DNA from 2 places in the Sphingobium sp. V4 genome. Region 1 is predicted to be linked to the other one. Evidence: riboswitches for the same ligand, from Rfam matches in the RefSeq annotation. Region 1 holds a riboswitch; the other holds the start of a gene.

Region 1 (7,368 bases):
TTCCACGCATAAGTATCCCACAGGCCTGGACGGTGTGCGGCGGTCCCAGCTACACGCGCGCGGCGCGTAGCATGGCGGATCAGATCATGCGGTTGGACGGCGCGCATCGCTGACAGGCTTCCGGAGCGATGGCGCGACGTCCCTGTCATCAGAAGGTCAGCCGCACGCCGCCATAGGCAGCGCGACCGGCGGTCGCGAAGCTGAACACTTCCTCATATTGCTCGTCCGCCAGGTTCTCGATCCGGCCGAACAGCGCCACATTGCGGGACACCCGGTAGTCGAGGCTGAGGTTTACCAGCACATATTCCCGCATCGACACGGTCACGGGGACATAGCTGGGATCGGTATAGGCGGTGTCGGTCGTCCTGCCGTTATAGCGGATCGTCAGCGTGGTCGCGAAGCGCTGGTCGGCACTCGTCACCGTGGTGTTGACGCTCGCGACATGCCTCGGCCGGCGGATTTCGCGGACGCCATCCTCCTTCGCCTTCAGCCAGGTATAGGCCAGGTCGAAGCGCAGTTGCGGCAGGGGCTGGGCGCTGACGAACGCTTCGATGCCATGCTGCTTGCTCTTCGTGTCGCGGTTGGCGGGCGTCGCGACATAGGCCGGTGCGGGATAGGAGGTATAGATTTCATTGTTCAGCGTGGAATCGAACCAGGTCGCACTGATCGTCGCCCAGCCACCGACGCTCTGCTCCAATCCCGCCTCCCAGCCTTCTGACTTTTCCGGCTTCAGGTTCGGGTTGCCGATATAGGTGCCGTCCATATAGCCATAAAGTTCGTAATAGCCCGGGTTCTTGACGCCTGTACCATAGGCGGCGCGGATGCGCGTGCCCGTGGGCAGCAGATAGCTGCCCTGGACCCGCCAGGTCGTGGTGTCGTCGAACCGGTCATTTTCGTCATAGCGCACCGAACCGCCGAGCGAGAGGCCGCCCGCCGTCAGTTCATACTGGCCGACCACGCCCAGATTGTCGGTATGCCGCTTGCCCATGAAAGCGAAGCTCGACAGGTTGCGGAAGCTTTCCCGCTCCACATCGACAGCGCCGGTAATACGGTGCGTGACCGCCTCGGTGCCCAGTGTCAGGCTGGAGGTGAGGGAGCCTTTATAGCGCCGTCCCTTGTCGCCATAGTCGAAACCATAGGAGGCATAGCCCTTGCGCGTAGTGTCCGCGAACTGGCCCGACAAGGTGCTGATCCAACGACCGTCCAGTCCCGTGATCTGCGCCGAAAGCAAGCCATAGAGCGCTTCGTTACGATACCGCACGCCGGGGCTGTCGACGGTGTAGCCGAAGAGCGGGCTGGACGGATCGAATTCGCTGTTGTTGGTGTCCGCCTTGGTCAGGCTGTAGCGTACCACGCCGGTCAGCTTGATATTGTCGGTCGGCGTCCAGTTCAGCTTTCCGCTCGTGCCCAGGCTTTGCGAGCCGATGTCCCTGCTGCCGCCGCGCGCGGTAGGATAGCCGTCCGTGTCGTAATAGGACGCGGACAGCGCATAATCGAGGGCGTCGCCGGCGCCCGCGACGCGTGCCGCGCCGCTGACGGTGCCAAAGGAGCCGCCCTCGATCCGACCCCTGATGCCCGGCGCTTCGCGGCCCGACAGGGTGATGTAGTTGATCACGCCGCCGATCGCATCGGAGCCGTAGAGTGAGGATTGCTGGCCCCGCAATATCTCGATCCGGGCGGCCGGATCGGCGATCAGCGTGCCGAAGTCATATTCGCCATAATAGGGATCGGCCGCCTCGATGCCGTCGATCAACACCAGTACATGGTTGGATTCGCTGCCGCGCAGGCGAACCTGAGTCTGGCCACCGACCCCGCCGATGCGGCTGACGGCGATGCCGGGTACGTCGCGCAGCACGTCGGACACGATCCGCGTCTGCCGCGCTTCCAGCGTGGCATTGTCGATCACCGTGACGGACGCGCCCAACTGGCTCGCCTTCACGCCCTCGCCGGAGCGTGACGCGGTGACGATGATCGCGTCGCCGGGCAGGGCGCTGGCTTCGCCGTCGGGCGCTTGCGCCAGCGCGGGCGCCGCCGCCGTTATGGCAATCAGGGAAATGGTCGTGACAAATTTCATGGAGGCCCCCTCCGAACACCGGCAACGAAGGCGGGGCCTGCCGATGCGCAGCGTGCGATCGACCGGCGCAGGACCGGCGAGCCGGCGTCATGCGCCCGCATACCCTGCGCCGAAGCGGCCCGCGCCGCTTGGTCGTCGCTCGACGGACATTCTCCGTGCCCCGGCCTTTCCCTGGACCTGGGACAATGAGCGACCCACGCCGGCAGGTCTCCTGGCTCACGGGTCGTCGCGCGATGCACACCTTCCCAGGTTTCCCCAGTGGCCGTCCCGGATCGTTCCGGAACCCGTGCATCGCGCTCACCGCTTACAGTTGCAGGGACAGCCCTGGATTTGCCGACCTCTGAACGAAGCCGCCTCACCATGTTCCCATTCAAGCCCCGAGGGGCACCGGCGCGATCATGTGGGGCGCATCTGCTCCCCACGCGCCTGCCCATAGCGCCGGGCGCCATTTTCGCAAACGGCTTTCGCGTTGGGGGGCTGGAAGCCCAGCTATGGACCCCGGGAAACATGTAAGGCGAATGGCGCCATATGCTGGACATTCCACGGGCCAGATCCTGACGCGAAAATATCCAGTGCTTTTTCGGGCTATGGGACGCATTGGGCCGTAGCGAACTTCTCATGCGGCATTTCGCCGGTTTCAGTCCGCAAGGCGTCGAGCGTCATAAGCCCGCCATCTCCGGAGAGGGATATCGCAAGCGGCCCCTTTCCGTTTGCAAAAACGGTGAAAAACCACAAAGGGGGCCAAATCGAGGGGAGCGCCATGAAGAAGCCGTGTCTGTCCATCCTGTTGTTGGCTGTCCCGACTGTCGCTTGGGCCGAAGCGCCGGGGGATGCGCCGTCCATCGTCGTGACCGGCGCGGGGCTTGACCTGCCGCCGGGCACGCCGGCCTATGGATCGGTGGTGATCGAGCGGCAGCGGCTGCTGGACAGCGCATCCGGGCGGATCGAGACGGTGCTGGGCGATGTCGCCGGCTTCCAGCAGTTCCGCCGGTCGGACAGCCGATCCTCCAACCCGTCCAATCAGGGCGCGACGCTGCGCGCGCTGGGCGGCAATGCGTCGAGCCGCACGCTGATGCTGCTCGACGGGGTGCCGATCGCCGATCCCTTCTTCGGCTATATCCCCTTCAGCGCGCTTGTTCCTGAACGGCTGTCGGTGGTGCGCGTCACCCGCGGAGGCGGCATCGGCGCCTTCGGAGCGGGCGCGGTCGCCGGCACGATCGAGATGGCGAGCGCGACCCGCGACCAGTTGCCCGATGTCGCCGCCAGCGCCTTCTACGGCAGCCGCGATTCGACCGAATTGTCGGCGACCGTGACGCCCGACCTGGACAGCGGCTATGTCTCCCTGTCGGGCCGCTGGGACCGGGGCGATGGTTTCCAGACAACGCCAAAGAGCCAGCGCAACGCCGCGACCATGCCGGCCGCCTATGATGGCTGGTCGACCAATCTGCGCGCCGTCGCGCCGATCGGCGCCACGTCAGAACTGCAATTCCGCGCAACCCTGTTCGAGGATAAGCGCACGCTGCGCTTTGTCGGCGCGGACAGCATGAGCCAAGGGCAGGATGCCAGCATCCGTTATATTTCGCGGGGGCCGTGGCAGGTCGATGCGCTGGCCTATATCCAAACGCGCAACTTCTCCAACATCGTCATTTCGTCCTCCAGCTTCCGCAAGTCGCTCGACCAGCGCAACACGCCATCCACCGGCCTTGGCGGCAAGATCGAACTGCGGCCGCCGGTGGGCGCCGACCATGTGCTGCGAATCGGCGCGGATACGCGCTTTGCGACCGGCGACATGTACGAGGACGCCTATAACGCCAATATCGCCAGCAATCCGCGCACCTTCCTGCGCCATGCCGGTGGCGATCAGCGGACGACCGGCCTGTTCGTCGAGGACGACTGGAGCATCGGAAAACTGGTGCTGACCGGCGGCGCGCGGGCGGATCGCTGGACGATCCGCAACGGCTTCTACCGGCAGGTGAGCGCCACGACCGGCGCGGCGACTGGCGGGGACTTTGCCGACCGGTCCAACTGGGAAGTGTCGGGACGGGTGGGCGCGCTCTACAAGGCCAGCGACGCACTGGCGTTACGGGCGGCGGCCTATAGCGGGTTCCGCCTGCCGACGCTGAATGAACTTTATCGCCCCTTCGTCGTCTTTCCGATCACGACACGGGCCAACGATGCGCTGGTGCCGGAAAAGCTGAAGGGGGCGGAAGCCGGGATCGACCTGACCCCGGCCGAGGGGATCAGCCTGTCGGCGACCGCTTTCTACAATCGGCTGGACGACGCCATCGCCAATGTGACGATCGACAGCATCACCCGCCAGCGGCGGAATGTCGAACGGATCGTCGCCAAGGGGATCGAACTGACGGCGGCGGCGGCCCTGGGCGATGTCCGCCTGTCGGCCTCCTACGCCTATAGCCACAGCACGGTCCATGCGCCCGGCGCGGCCTTTGACGGCTTCACGCCGGCGCAAAGTCCGCGCCATGCCACCAGCGCGACGCTGGCCTGGGCGCCGCAGCAGGGGCCGTCACTGTCGGCGACCCTGCGCTATGTCGCGGATCAATATGAGGATGATCTGCAAAGCGACGTCCTGCCCGACGCCTTGACCATGGATGCGGTCGCGCGTCTGCCAATCGGCCATGGCGTGAGCTTAGTGGCGCGTGGCGAAAATCTGTTCGACGAGGAGATCGTGACCCGCAATGCGGGCGGATCGATCGACCTCGGCACGCCGCGCACGCTCTGGATCGGCCTGAGCTTCAGCCGCTGACCCAGTGCGGCAACAGCGCCGAACTCGCATTTCCCCTCCCGCGCCGGCCTTCGTGAAGGCGGCGCCTGGCGACGTCATCCGGTTCAAGCCCGGATGAGGTGCCCCCGCGCGGCGACGGTCAGGTTCAGGTCGTCGCCCGCTTGTCAAACGCATGGAACGGTTCGACCGGCGCATCCGTGGCATCGATCCGCGCGACCTGCGCTGCGGGCGGACCATCCTGCGCCAGGGCGATGAAGCGGTCGATCCGGTCCGCCTCGCCCTGAACCAGCGCCTCGACGCAGCCGTCGATTCGATTGCGGACCCAGCCCACCAGCCCCAGCCCGCGCGCCGTCTCGACCGTCCAGGCGCGGTACCAGACGCCCTGGACCCGGCCGTGGATCATCAGGCGGCGGGCGACAAGCGGCATCAGTGCAGCCGCTTGATCCAGGTCTGTCCGCCCTCGCGCACCTCGACGATGAAATTGGGGATGGCGCGGACCAGATCCGACAGGCGTTTATAGCCATAGTTGCGCGCGTCGAAGCTGGACCGGTTGCCGGCCAGCTGGCCGACGCTGCCCAGCGCGGCGAAGCCCTTTTCGTCGCGCTTCACTGCGTCATAGGCGTCGATGAGCAGTTTCACCACCTCGGGATCGACGGGCTTGGCCTTGCTGTCTTCGGTTTCGGCCGCCACGGCCTTGGCAGGCGCGGCCTTGGCCGTGCGCTTCGCGGCCGGCTTCGCCACCGGCACCTCGGCCGCCTCCAGCGCGGCGACGTCGATGAAACGGGTGCAGGCGCGGCGGAAGCCCTCCGGCGTATTGGCATTGCCGAAGCCATAGACGGGAATGCCGTTCTGGCGCAGGCGCGTGACGAGCGGGGTGAAGTCGCTGTCGCTGGACATGAGGCCGAAACCGTCGACGCGCCCGCTGGCCAGCAGGTCCATCGCATCGATGGTCATCTTCATGTCGGTGGCGTTCTTGCCCCTGGTGAGGTCGAACTGCTGCTGCGGCTCAATCGCCTGAGTGATGGACAGCGCCGCCCAGGCCTTCAGCGTCGCCTTGCTCCAATTGCCATAGGCACGGCGGATGTTGACGGTGCCAAGCTCCGCCAGCACGGTCATGACCGAGTCGAAATGCGCCGCCGACGCGTTGTCCGCATCGATCAGGAGGGCGATATTGCCCCGGCCTTCCAGCGGTGTCGCCATCGGTGCTGACCCCTTCAGGCAGGCGAGAAGGCGCCGCTTTCCTCATCCAGGACGTGCAGTTGCCCGTCCGAAATGGCGAAGAAGCTGCCGACCAGTTTCAGTTCGCCCTTGCGTTCCTTCGACCGGACGCAGGGAAAGGTGCGCAGGTTGGCGAGGCTGACCTTGACCGCCTCCAGTTCCATCGCGCGCTCCACGTCGCGGTCGCGCTGCTCGCCATAGCGGCCCACCACCGTCTCGCGCGCGCCATCCAGCAATTCGATCCAGTTGTGGATGAAGCCGCCTTCGCCCGGAGGCGCATCCTTCAGGTCATGGCTGAGCGCCGCCTTGCAACCGCCGCATTTGCCATGGCCCATCACGACGATCTCGCCGACCTTGAGCACTTGCACGGCAAATTCCAGCGCCGCCGACACGCCATGATGGCCCGGATTGGTCTCGAAGGGCGGCACCAGCGCGGCGACATTGCGCACGACGAAAATCTGGCCGGGACTGGTGTCGAAAATCTGCGCGGGATCGACCCGGCTGTCGGAACAGGCGATCACCATCACCTTCGGGCTTTGCCCCTCGTTCAGTTCGTCCCATCGCTCTCGCTGCTGGCTCCAGCCGGTGTCGCGGAAGCGGTGATAGCCCTGGAGCATGTCGGCAAAGTCGGTCATGGCCGCGTGATGTGCCGCACAAATAGGGGGCTGGCAAGAGCGGCCGCGCATCGCTATCTGGGGCGCATGACCGACATCGCCCCCATTCCCGGCATCGCCAAGCCGGAACGCGCCCGCAAGCCCGACTGGATTCGCGTCAAGGCTCCGACCAGCCCCGCCTATCATGAGACGCGCAAGCTGATGCGCGACAAGGGGCTGAACACGGTCTGCGAGGAGGCGGCCTGCCCCAATATCGGCGAATGCTGGACCAAGAAGCACGCCACGGTGATGATCCTGGGCGATGTCTGCACCCGCGCCTGCGCCTTCTGCAATGTCAAGACCGGGATGCCCCGCAAGGTCGATGTCAACGAACCGCAGAATCTGGCCGACGCCTGTGCAGAAATGGGGCTGGAGCATATCGTCATCACCTCGGTCGACCGTGACGACCTGCCCGACGGCGGCGCCGCGCAGTTCGTCAAGGTGATCGAGGCGCTGCGCCGGACGACCCCGGACACAACGATCGAGATCCTGACCCCGGACTTCCGCAACAAGCATGAGCGCGCCGTCGAGATGATCGTCGCCGCCCGGCCCGACGTGTACAACCACAATCTCGAAACGGTGCCGCGCCTCTATCCCACCATCCGTCCCGGCGCCCGCTATTATGCATCGCTGCGCCTGCTGGAGTCGGTGAAGAAGCTCGATCCGTCGATCTTCACCAA
Region 2 (7,368 bases), on a different replicon from region 1:
CGCTCTGGGCCGCAGCAAAGCCCGCCTCGTGCGCGGCATAATCGGCCGCCAGCAGCAGGTCGGTTTCCGGCAGGTCCTGCGCATGGACGAAGGCATCCGCCGCCGCGACGCGGGCGCGGAGCCCGGCCGCGTCCGTCACGCCGCCGTCCAGCGCATGGCGCGATGCGGCGAGCCATGCCTCCCCCGCCGCGCGCCGGGCCTCGACCGTATAGGTGTCGGCCGTTGCCCCCATGTCGAGACCATAATGTCCCGGCTCCGGCCCGTAGACACGCGGTGTCGGCGGCCTCCCGGCGAAGGGATTCCAGTCGGTCGGCTCGTCCCTGCCGCACAAGGCCCGCACCGCCTGTCCGAACAGGACCGGCAGCGTCGGGAAGGCGTCACGGAACAGTCCCGACACGCGCAACGTCACGTCGATCCGCGGCCGGTCCAGCATCGCGAGGGGCAGGATGTCGACCGCCGTCACCCGTTCGGACGCGAAGTCCCATACCGGCTCCGCGCCCAGCAGGTGGAGCGCCATGGCATATTCCTCCCCCGCCGTCCGCATCGTCGCCGATCCCCACAGGTCGACCACCAGCCCCCTGGGATAATCGCCCCGGTCCTGCAAATGGCGGCGGATCAGCTCCTCCGCCAGCCGCACGCCCTGCGCATGGGCGGCACGGGATGGCACCGCGCGCGGATCGACCATGAAGAGGTTGCGCCCGGTCGGCAGCACGTCGGACCGCCCCCGATGCGGCGAGCCTGAAGGGCCCGGCGCCACCCGCCGTCCGTCAAGCGCCGCGAGCAGGCCCGCGCGCTCGCCCTGCCCCTGCTCACCCCGACCAAAGACATGCAGCCCGTCGCCAAACTGCCCTTCCTTGATGTCGCAGACGAAGCGGTCGATCCGGCTGATCGCTTCGGCGGGCGACATGGCGTCATCTATGCCCAGCTCGGCCTCCAGCCCCCGGGTCCGCGCCTCGTCCCGGATGTCCGCCTGCAACCGCGTGCGCCGCGCCGGGTCCAGCCCATCGGCATTGGAAAATTCGTCGAGCAGCGTCTCGATCCGCCCCAGCCCGGCACCTTCCTGCGCCGGCGCGAGCGGCGGGGGCGCATGGCCGATCGTCACGGCGCCGATCCGTCGCTTCGCCTGCGCCGCTTCGCCCGGATCGTTCACGATGAACGGGTAGAGAACCGGCGTCGGCCCGACGAGCGCCTCCGGCCAGCAAACATCGGACAGCGCGACCGCCTTGCCCGGCAGCCATTCCAGCGTGCCGTGCGCGCCCATATGGACCAACGCGTCGACGCCCTCGGCGCGCAGCCACAGATAGAAGGCGACATAGGCATGGCGCGGGCAGCGTGTCAGGTCATGATAGCTGTCCGCCCGATCGGCGCTCCGCTCGCGCTCGGGCTGCAACGCCACGATCGCGGCGCCCCGGCGGACGGCGGCAAAGGCGAACATGCCGCCCTGCACGGCCGGGTCATCCTCCGGCGCACCCCAAGCTGCGTGGAGATCATCGCGCAGCGACCCCGGCAATGTCGCCAGCGCCGCGCAATAGTCGGCGAGCGGCCAGTGCAACCGCTTGATCTGGAGGTCGCCTACCAGATCGCCCGCCGCCGCGACGCCATAGCCCGCATCGGCAAGGTCGCTCAGCATGGCCTGCGCGGAGGCGATCGCATCCAGACCCACGGCATGGGCCATCTGGTGCACCTTGCCGGGGTAGGTCGACAGGATCAACGCCAGCTTCCGCACGCCCGCCGGGCGCTGGCGCAGGGTGATCCAGCCGGCCACCCGCTCTACGACCGCGGCGGTTCGCGCCGGGTCGGACCGATGCGCGCCGCGCGCAAACTCCAGCGCCGGGTCGCGCGCCTGCGCCTCCTTGAAGCTCACCACGCCCGCGAACAGCCGCCCGTCGACTTCGGGCAGCACGACATGCATGGCAAGGTCGGCGGGCGACAGGCCGCGCGGCGACTCCTGCCACGCCTGCCGCCCCGATGTCGCCAGCGCCAGCTGAAACACCGGCACGCCGGCGCCGTCGAGCGGGGTCGCGCCGTCCTCGCCCCGCGCCGAGAAGGCGGTGGCGTTGACGATCGCGGCGGGCGCAAGCGCCCGCACCCAGCGCGCGATCCAGCTGCGAATCTCGACCGGCTTCAGCGAAGGCGCGAACAGCCCGATCAGGTCGAAGCCGCGCTTGGCGAAGGTGTCTCGCAGCGCCTCGAACGGCTCCGTGTCGGCAGCGCTCAGGTAGGAGCGGTAGAAGATGAGGAGGACGCGCGGCCGAGTCAGACTCAAGGTAAGGGTCGCTGGACAGGTCACATTCCCATCCCAGGCCCCGACCGTCGGCAATGGCGGAACCGGGGCGACAGGGCCATCCAGCCCCGCTTCACGCGCCAGCAGTCCGAGCGCCGCCCCCGCCGCCGCCGGGCCGCCCTCGTCGCACAGCCGGGCCAATGTGCGCAGCCTCGTCACCGGCACGGTCGACGCGATGTCCAGCCGCGCATCGGGCCGCCCGTCGCCCGGCAACACCGCCAGCACGATCCCGCGCGTGCGCGCCAGCGCCTCCACCTGCTGCAATCCGTAGCTCCAGTAGGATGCGCCGCCGATCAGCCGGATCAGGATCGCCTTCGCGCCGCTCAGGGTCCGTTCGACATAGGTATCGACCGACAGGGGATGCGCCAGCGCGGCCAGATTGGCGAGCCGCAGGGTCGGCAATCGTCCCTGCGCCCGATGCCATCCCGCCGCGAAGGCGCCGAGGTCGCTGTCCGAAAAGGACAGCAGCACAAGATCGGCGGGCGCCTGCCCCAGATCCTGCGGGACAGCCGCTTCCTCGATCCCGTGAGTCTCGCGGAAGATGACGTGCATGGACGACGCTCAGTCCTGCAACACGGCCCGGATCGCGGCTTCGTCGATACGATCATGCTCGGCGATCACGACGAGCGCCGTTGCGCGTGCTTCGCCCGGCCGCCAGGGTCGGTCATAATGATGCCGAACCCGCGCGCCGACCGCCTGCACCAGCAGCCGCATCGGCTTGCCCGCAACGGCGGCATAGCCCTTCACCCGCAATATCCGCTGCGTCCGGGCCAACGCCTCGATCCGCGCGACCAGGTCGGCGGGATCGGCGATCTCGCCCAGAGTCATGACGACGCTGTCGAAATCCTCATGCTCATGATCCTCCTCGCCATCATGGTGCGAGGGTCGGCCCGCCAGGTCATCCTCGGCCGCCGCGCCCAGCCCCAGCAGCACCCGCGGGTCGATCACGCCGTCGACCAGTTCGATCACCGGCAGCGGCCGGGGCGTTTCCGCCGCAATGACCGCGCGGGCGGCGGCGACGCCGTCCGGCCCGGCCAGATCGACCTTGGTCAGCAGCACCATGTCGGCACAGGCCAGCTGATCCTCGAATACTTCGGACAGGGGCGTTTCATGATCGATGCCGGGATCGGCGCGCCGCTGGGCGTCCAGTGCCGCCAGGTCGGGAGCGAAGCGTCCGTCAGCCACCGCCTCCGCATCGGCAAGCGCGATCACGCCATCGACGGTGATGCGCGACCGGATCGCAGGCCAGTCGAATGCCTTGAGCAGGGGTTTGGGCAGCGCCAGTCCCGATGTTTCGATCAGGATATGGTCCGGACGCGGCTCCAGCGCCAGCAGCGCCTCCACCGTAGGGATGAAGTCGTCGGCCACGGTGCAGCAGATGCAGCCATTGGCCAGCTCGACGATATTCTCCGCCGGGCAATCGGGAATGGCGCAGCTTTTGAGGATGTCGCCATCGACGCCCAGCGTGCCGAATTCATTGACGACGACCGCCAGCCGCCGCCCGCCCGCATTGCGGATCAGATGGCTGATGAGCGTGGTCTTGCCCGCGCCCAGAAAGCCGGTGACGATCGTGACCGGCAGCTTGGCCAAATCGGCCATATCATTCTCCCGCGCGCCGGAACGACGACGGGCGGGGGCTTGCCGACGCCCTTCCTGGACGCCAGCCGGCGCGCGACGACGGGCGGGCGCGACCGCGCCCGGCATCCCGCACCGTGCAGCCCCAGCCGCACAGCTTCGTCGCTCAGACGGAAGAACCTACCGTGCCGCGGCCATCCCCTGGACCAGGGCAAGAGCGACCAGACGCCGGCAGGTCTCCTGGCTCGCGGGTCAAGGCTTGATGCACGCCTTCCCAGACCAGTGGGTCCAGTGGCCGCCCTCGACAAGAGGACATGTGCATCGCGCTCGCCGCTTACAGTTGCAGGGACAGCCGCGGAATTGAGGGGACAGGCCCCTCGCACCGCATTCCTATTTGAAGCCCCTCGCGGGGCACCGGCGCGATCTATGAGCCTGCCCTAGACCAAAATTCGGTCCAAGCCAATGGCGTTCAGCCCGCGACCCGCACCTCGATCTCGTCAAAGCGCTTCCAGCGGTAGATCCCGAAGCTGAGCGCCCAGCACAGGACGAACAGGCCGATGATGGCGAAGCCCAGGCTGTTGAAATGCTCGCCCAGGTCCGCGGCTATCCGCCAGGGCGCTCCGTCCAGTCCCAGCTTGTCGCCCACCAGCGCCATCGTCTCGATCCCGCCAATGACGATTGCGACCAAGGCCGAGATCAGGGTTATGGTGATGTTATAATAAAGTTTGCGGATCGGCTTGACGAAGGCCCATTCATAGGCGCCCAGCATCACCACGCCATCAGCCGTGTCGACCAGCGCCATGCCCGCCGCGAACAGCGCCGGCAGCACCAAGACCGTGCCGATCGCCACGCCATCCGCCGCCTGGCTCGCCGACAGGCCGAGGATCGCGACTTCCGTGGCCGTGTCGAACCCCAGCCCGAAGAGGAAGCCGAGCGGCGCCATGTGCCAGCTGCGGCGGACCAGCCGAAACATCGGGCGGAACAGGCGGGACAGCAGGCCGCGATTGCCCAGCAGCAGGTCCAGATCCTCCTCCACATAGGCGCCGCCGGCTCGGACATGGGCGAAGCTCTTCCATACCGACCGCAGGATCATCAGGTTCATCACCGCGATGGTGAACAGGAACAGCGCCGACACGCTGGTCGCGACCACGCCCCCGATCTCGCGGAAACTCTCGAAGCGCGACAGGGCGCTGGCGGTGAGAGCGATGGTGACGGAGGCGACGGCGATGATCGCGGAATGGCCGATCGCGAACCAGAAACCCACGGTAATGGGCCGCTGCCCGTCCTGCATCAGCTTGCGCGTCACATTGTCGATCGCCGCGATATGATCGGCATCGACCGCATGGCGCAGGCCCAGTCCCCAGGCCAGCAGCGCCGTCCCCAGCATCAGCGGCTGGGCATGAAACTGGGCGATGGCCCAGAGCCAGACGGCGACATTGGCCGCGACCAGCGCGCCCATCAGCCCGGTGACGCGATGCCGCAGGCGCGGCGCGGAAGATATTTCGGGATGGACCATGGCAGAACAGACACTCCGGCGTCGCGCGACATGACAGGGGCCGCGCGCTCCGCCGGACGCCATCCGGCGCAGACGCGCGTCATCAATGCGGCCCCCGCCGCTTCTTCGTCGCTCAGACGGAGCATACCGTGCCACGGCCATCCCCTGGACCAGGCAAGAGCGACCAGACGCCGGCAGGTCTCCTGGCTCGCGGGTCATAGCGATGCTGCATGGCCTTCCCAGGCCTCGCATGATTTAGCGTCCGGCCCAGTGGCTGCTTTCCCTGTTTCAGAAAAGCCTATGCAACATGCTCACCGCTCACAGTTGCAGGGACAGCCGCGGAATCGAAGGAGCCAGCCCTTCTCACCGCATTCCCATTTTCAGCCCCTTCGCAAGGGCACCGGCGCGATCAACGACCGGCGGATCGTCTCCACCGGCCGGGCTGAGGCATAGCTTGGGCGCATCGCGTTGCCAAGCTGCATCGATAGCAGGCGCAACACAAAAAGGGCGCAGCGGTCACCCGCCACGCCCTTCCTTGCGACCCCGAAGGGATTTCAAGCTCAGCCGAGCTGCTGTTCCAGCTCGCCCAGCACGCGATAGCAATCGAACACCTTGGCGACGCTCGAATTGGGATCGCGGCCTTCGCGGATGGCGCTGATGAATTCGCGGTCCTGCAATTCGATGCCGTTCATCGATACCGCGACCTTCGACACGTCGATCGGCTCTTCCTTGCCGTTCACCAGATCGTCGTAACGGGCGATATAGGTGTCGGTGTCGCCGATATAGCGGAAGAAGGTGCCGAGCGGACCGTCATTGTTGAACGACAGCGACAGGGTGCAGATCGCACCCGTCTCGCTCTTCAGCTGGATCGACATGTCCATGGCGATGCCAAGGTCCGGGTGGATCGGTCCCTGCATGGCGTGCGCCGACACGATCTTGCCCGCCTGATAGGCGAACAGGTCGACCGTGTGCGCCGCATGGTGCCACAGCAGATGGTCGGTCCAACTGCGCGGTTCGCCCTTCGCATTGATATTCTTGCGACGGAAGAAATAGGTCTGCACGTCCATCTGCTGGACGTTGAACTCGCCCGCCTTGATGCGGTTGTGGACGAACTGGTGCGACGGGTTGAAGCGGCGGGTGTGGCCGACCATGCAGACAAGGCCGGTTTCCTGCTGCTTGGCCAGCACCGCCTGTGCATCCTTCCAGCTGTCGGCCAGCGGAATCTCGACCTCGACATGCTTGCCCGCATCCATGCACGCGATCGCCTGGGCCGCGTGCATTTGCGTCGGCGTGCAGAGGATCACCGCGTCGACGTCATCGCGCGCCAGCGTTTCGTTCAGGTCGGTCGTCACATGGCCGATGCCATATTTCTCCGCGACCTTCTTCGTCGCGTCCAGTTCGCGGCCGATGATCGACGTGACGGTCACGCCGTCGATATTCTTGAGGCCATCAAGATGCTTTTCGCCAAAGGCGCCGGCACCAGCCAGGGCTATACGCATGGGAAACTACTCCATTATTGGCCCCTCCCCTTCAGGGGAGGGTTGGGGGTGGGGGGAGTGAGGCATATGCCGCACTCTCCCGCCTGATCCTCACTCCGCCGCGATCGCCGCCACGCCGCTGCCGGTCATGTCCAGCCCTTCGCCATTATCCGGGCGTAGCACCAGGTGGCCGATCGCGGTATTGGAACAGGGCACATGATAATGGCGGTGCAGTGCACGGGTCTTCTTGCCCAGCGCCCCGCGCATGATGAGCCACATCACCATCTCGATGCCTTCGCTGCCCGTCTCGCGCAGATATTCGATATGTGGAATCCGGCGCAGATGATCGCTCTCGCCGATCAGCCCGTCCAGGAACATATTGTCCCATTCCTTGTTGATGAGCCCCGCGCGCGCGCCCTGCAACTGGTGGCTCATGCCCCCCGTGCCCCAGATCTGGACGTTCAGATCCTCGGGGAAGCTCTCGACCGCCTTGCGGATCGCCTCGCCCAGCGCCCAGCAACGGTTGCCTGACGGCG

The links. Region 1 has a riboswitch for cobalamin ahead of K3M67_RS07165 (TonB-dependent receptor plug domain-containing protein). Riboswitches for the same ligand answer to the same signal wherever they lie in the genome.
Region 2: linked by a shared signal. The riboswitch ahead of K3M67_RS17290 (HoxN/HupN/NixA family nickel/cobalt transporter) and the one ahead of K3M67_RS07165 (TonB-dependent receptor plug domain-containing protein) in region 1 are both predicted to bind cobalamin.

What each region holds. Positions count from the first base shown of each region.
Region 1 covers NZ_CP081001.1:1,401,053-1,408,420, reverse strand. The annotation lists gene K3M67_RS07170 (ABC transporter substrate-binding protein) at 1-113, shown strand, start outside; gene K3M67_RS07165 (TonB-dependent receptor plug domain-containing protein) at 149-2,074, opposite strand; cobalamin riboswitch at 2,259-2,480, opposite strand; gene K3M67_RS07160 (TonB-dependent receptor plug domain-containing protein) at 2,835-4,838, shown strand; gene K3M67_RS07155 (acylphosphatase) at 4,963-5,244, opposite strand; gene K3M67_RS07150 (NYN domain-containing protein) at 5,244-6,017, opposite strand; gene K3M67_RS07145 (carbonic anhydrase) at 6,032-6,670, opposite strand; gene lipA (lipoyl synthase) at 6,680-7,368, shown strand, end outside.
Region 2 covers NZ_CP081002.1:348,291-355,658, forward strand. The annotation lists gene cobN (cobaltochelatase subunit CobN) at 1-2,836, opposite strand, end outside; gene cobW (cobalamin biosynthesis protein CobW) at 2,846-3,883, opposite strand; cobalamin riboswitch at 4,073-4,293, opposite strand; gene K3M67_RS17290 (HoxN/HupN/NixA family nickel/cobalt transporter) at 4,329-5,375, opposite strand; cobalamin riboswitch at 5,531-5,774, opposite strand; gene K3M67_RS17295 (Gfo/Idh/MocA family oxidoreductase) at 5,915-6,853, opposite strand; gene K3M67_RS17300 (class III extradiol dioxygenase subunit beta) at 6,944-7,368, opposite strand, start outside.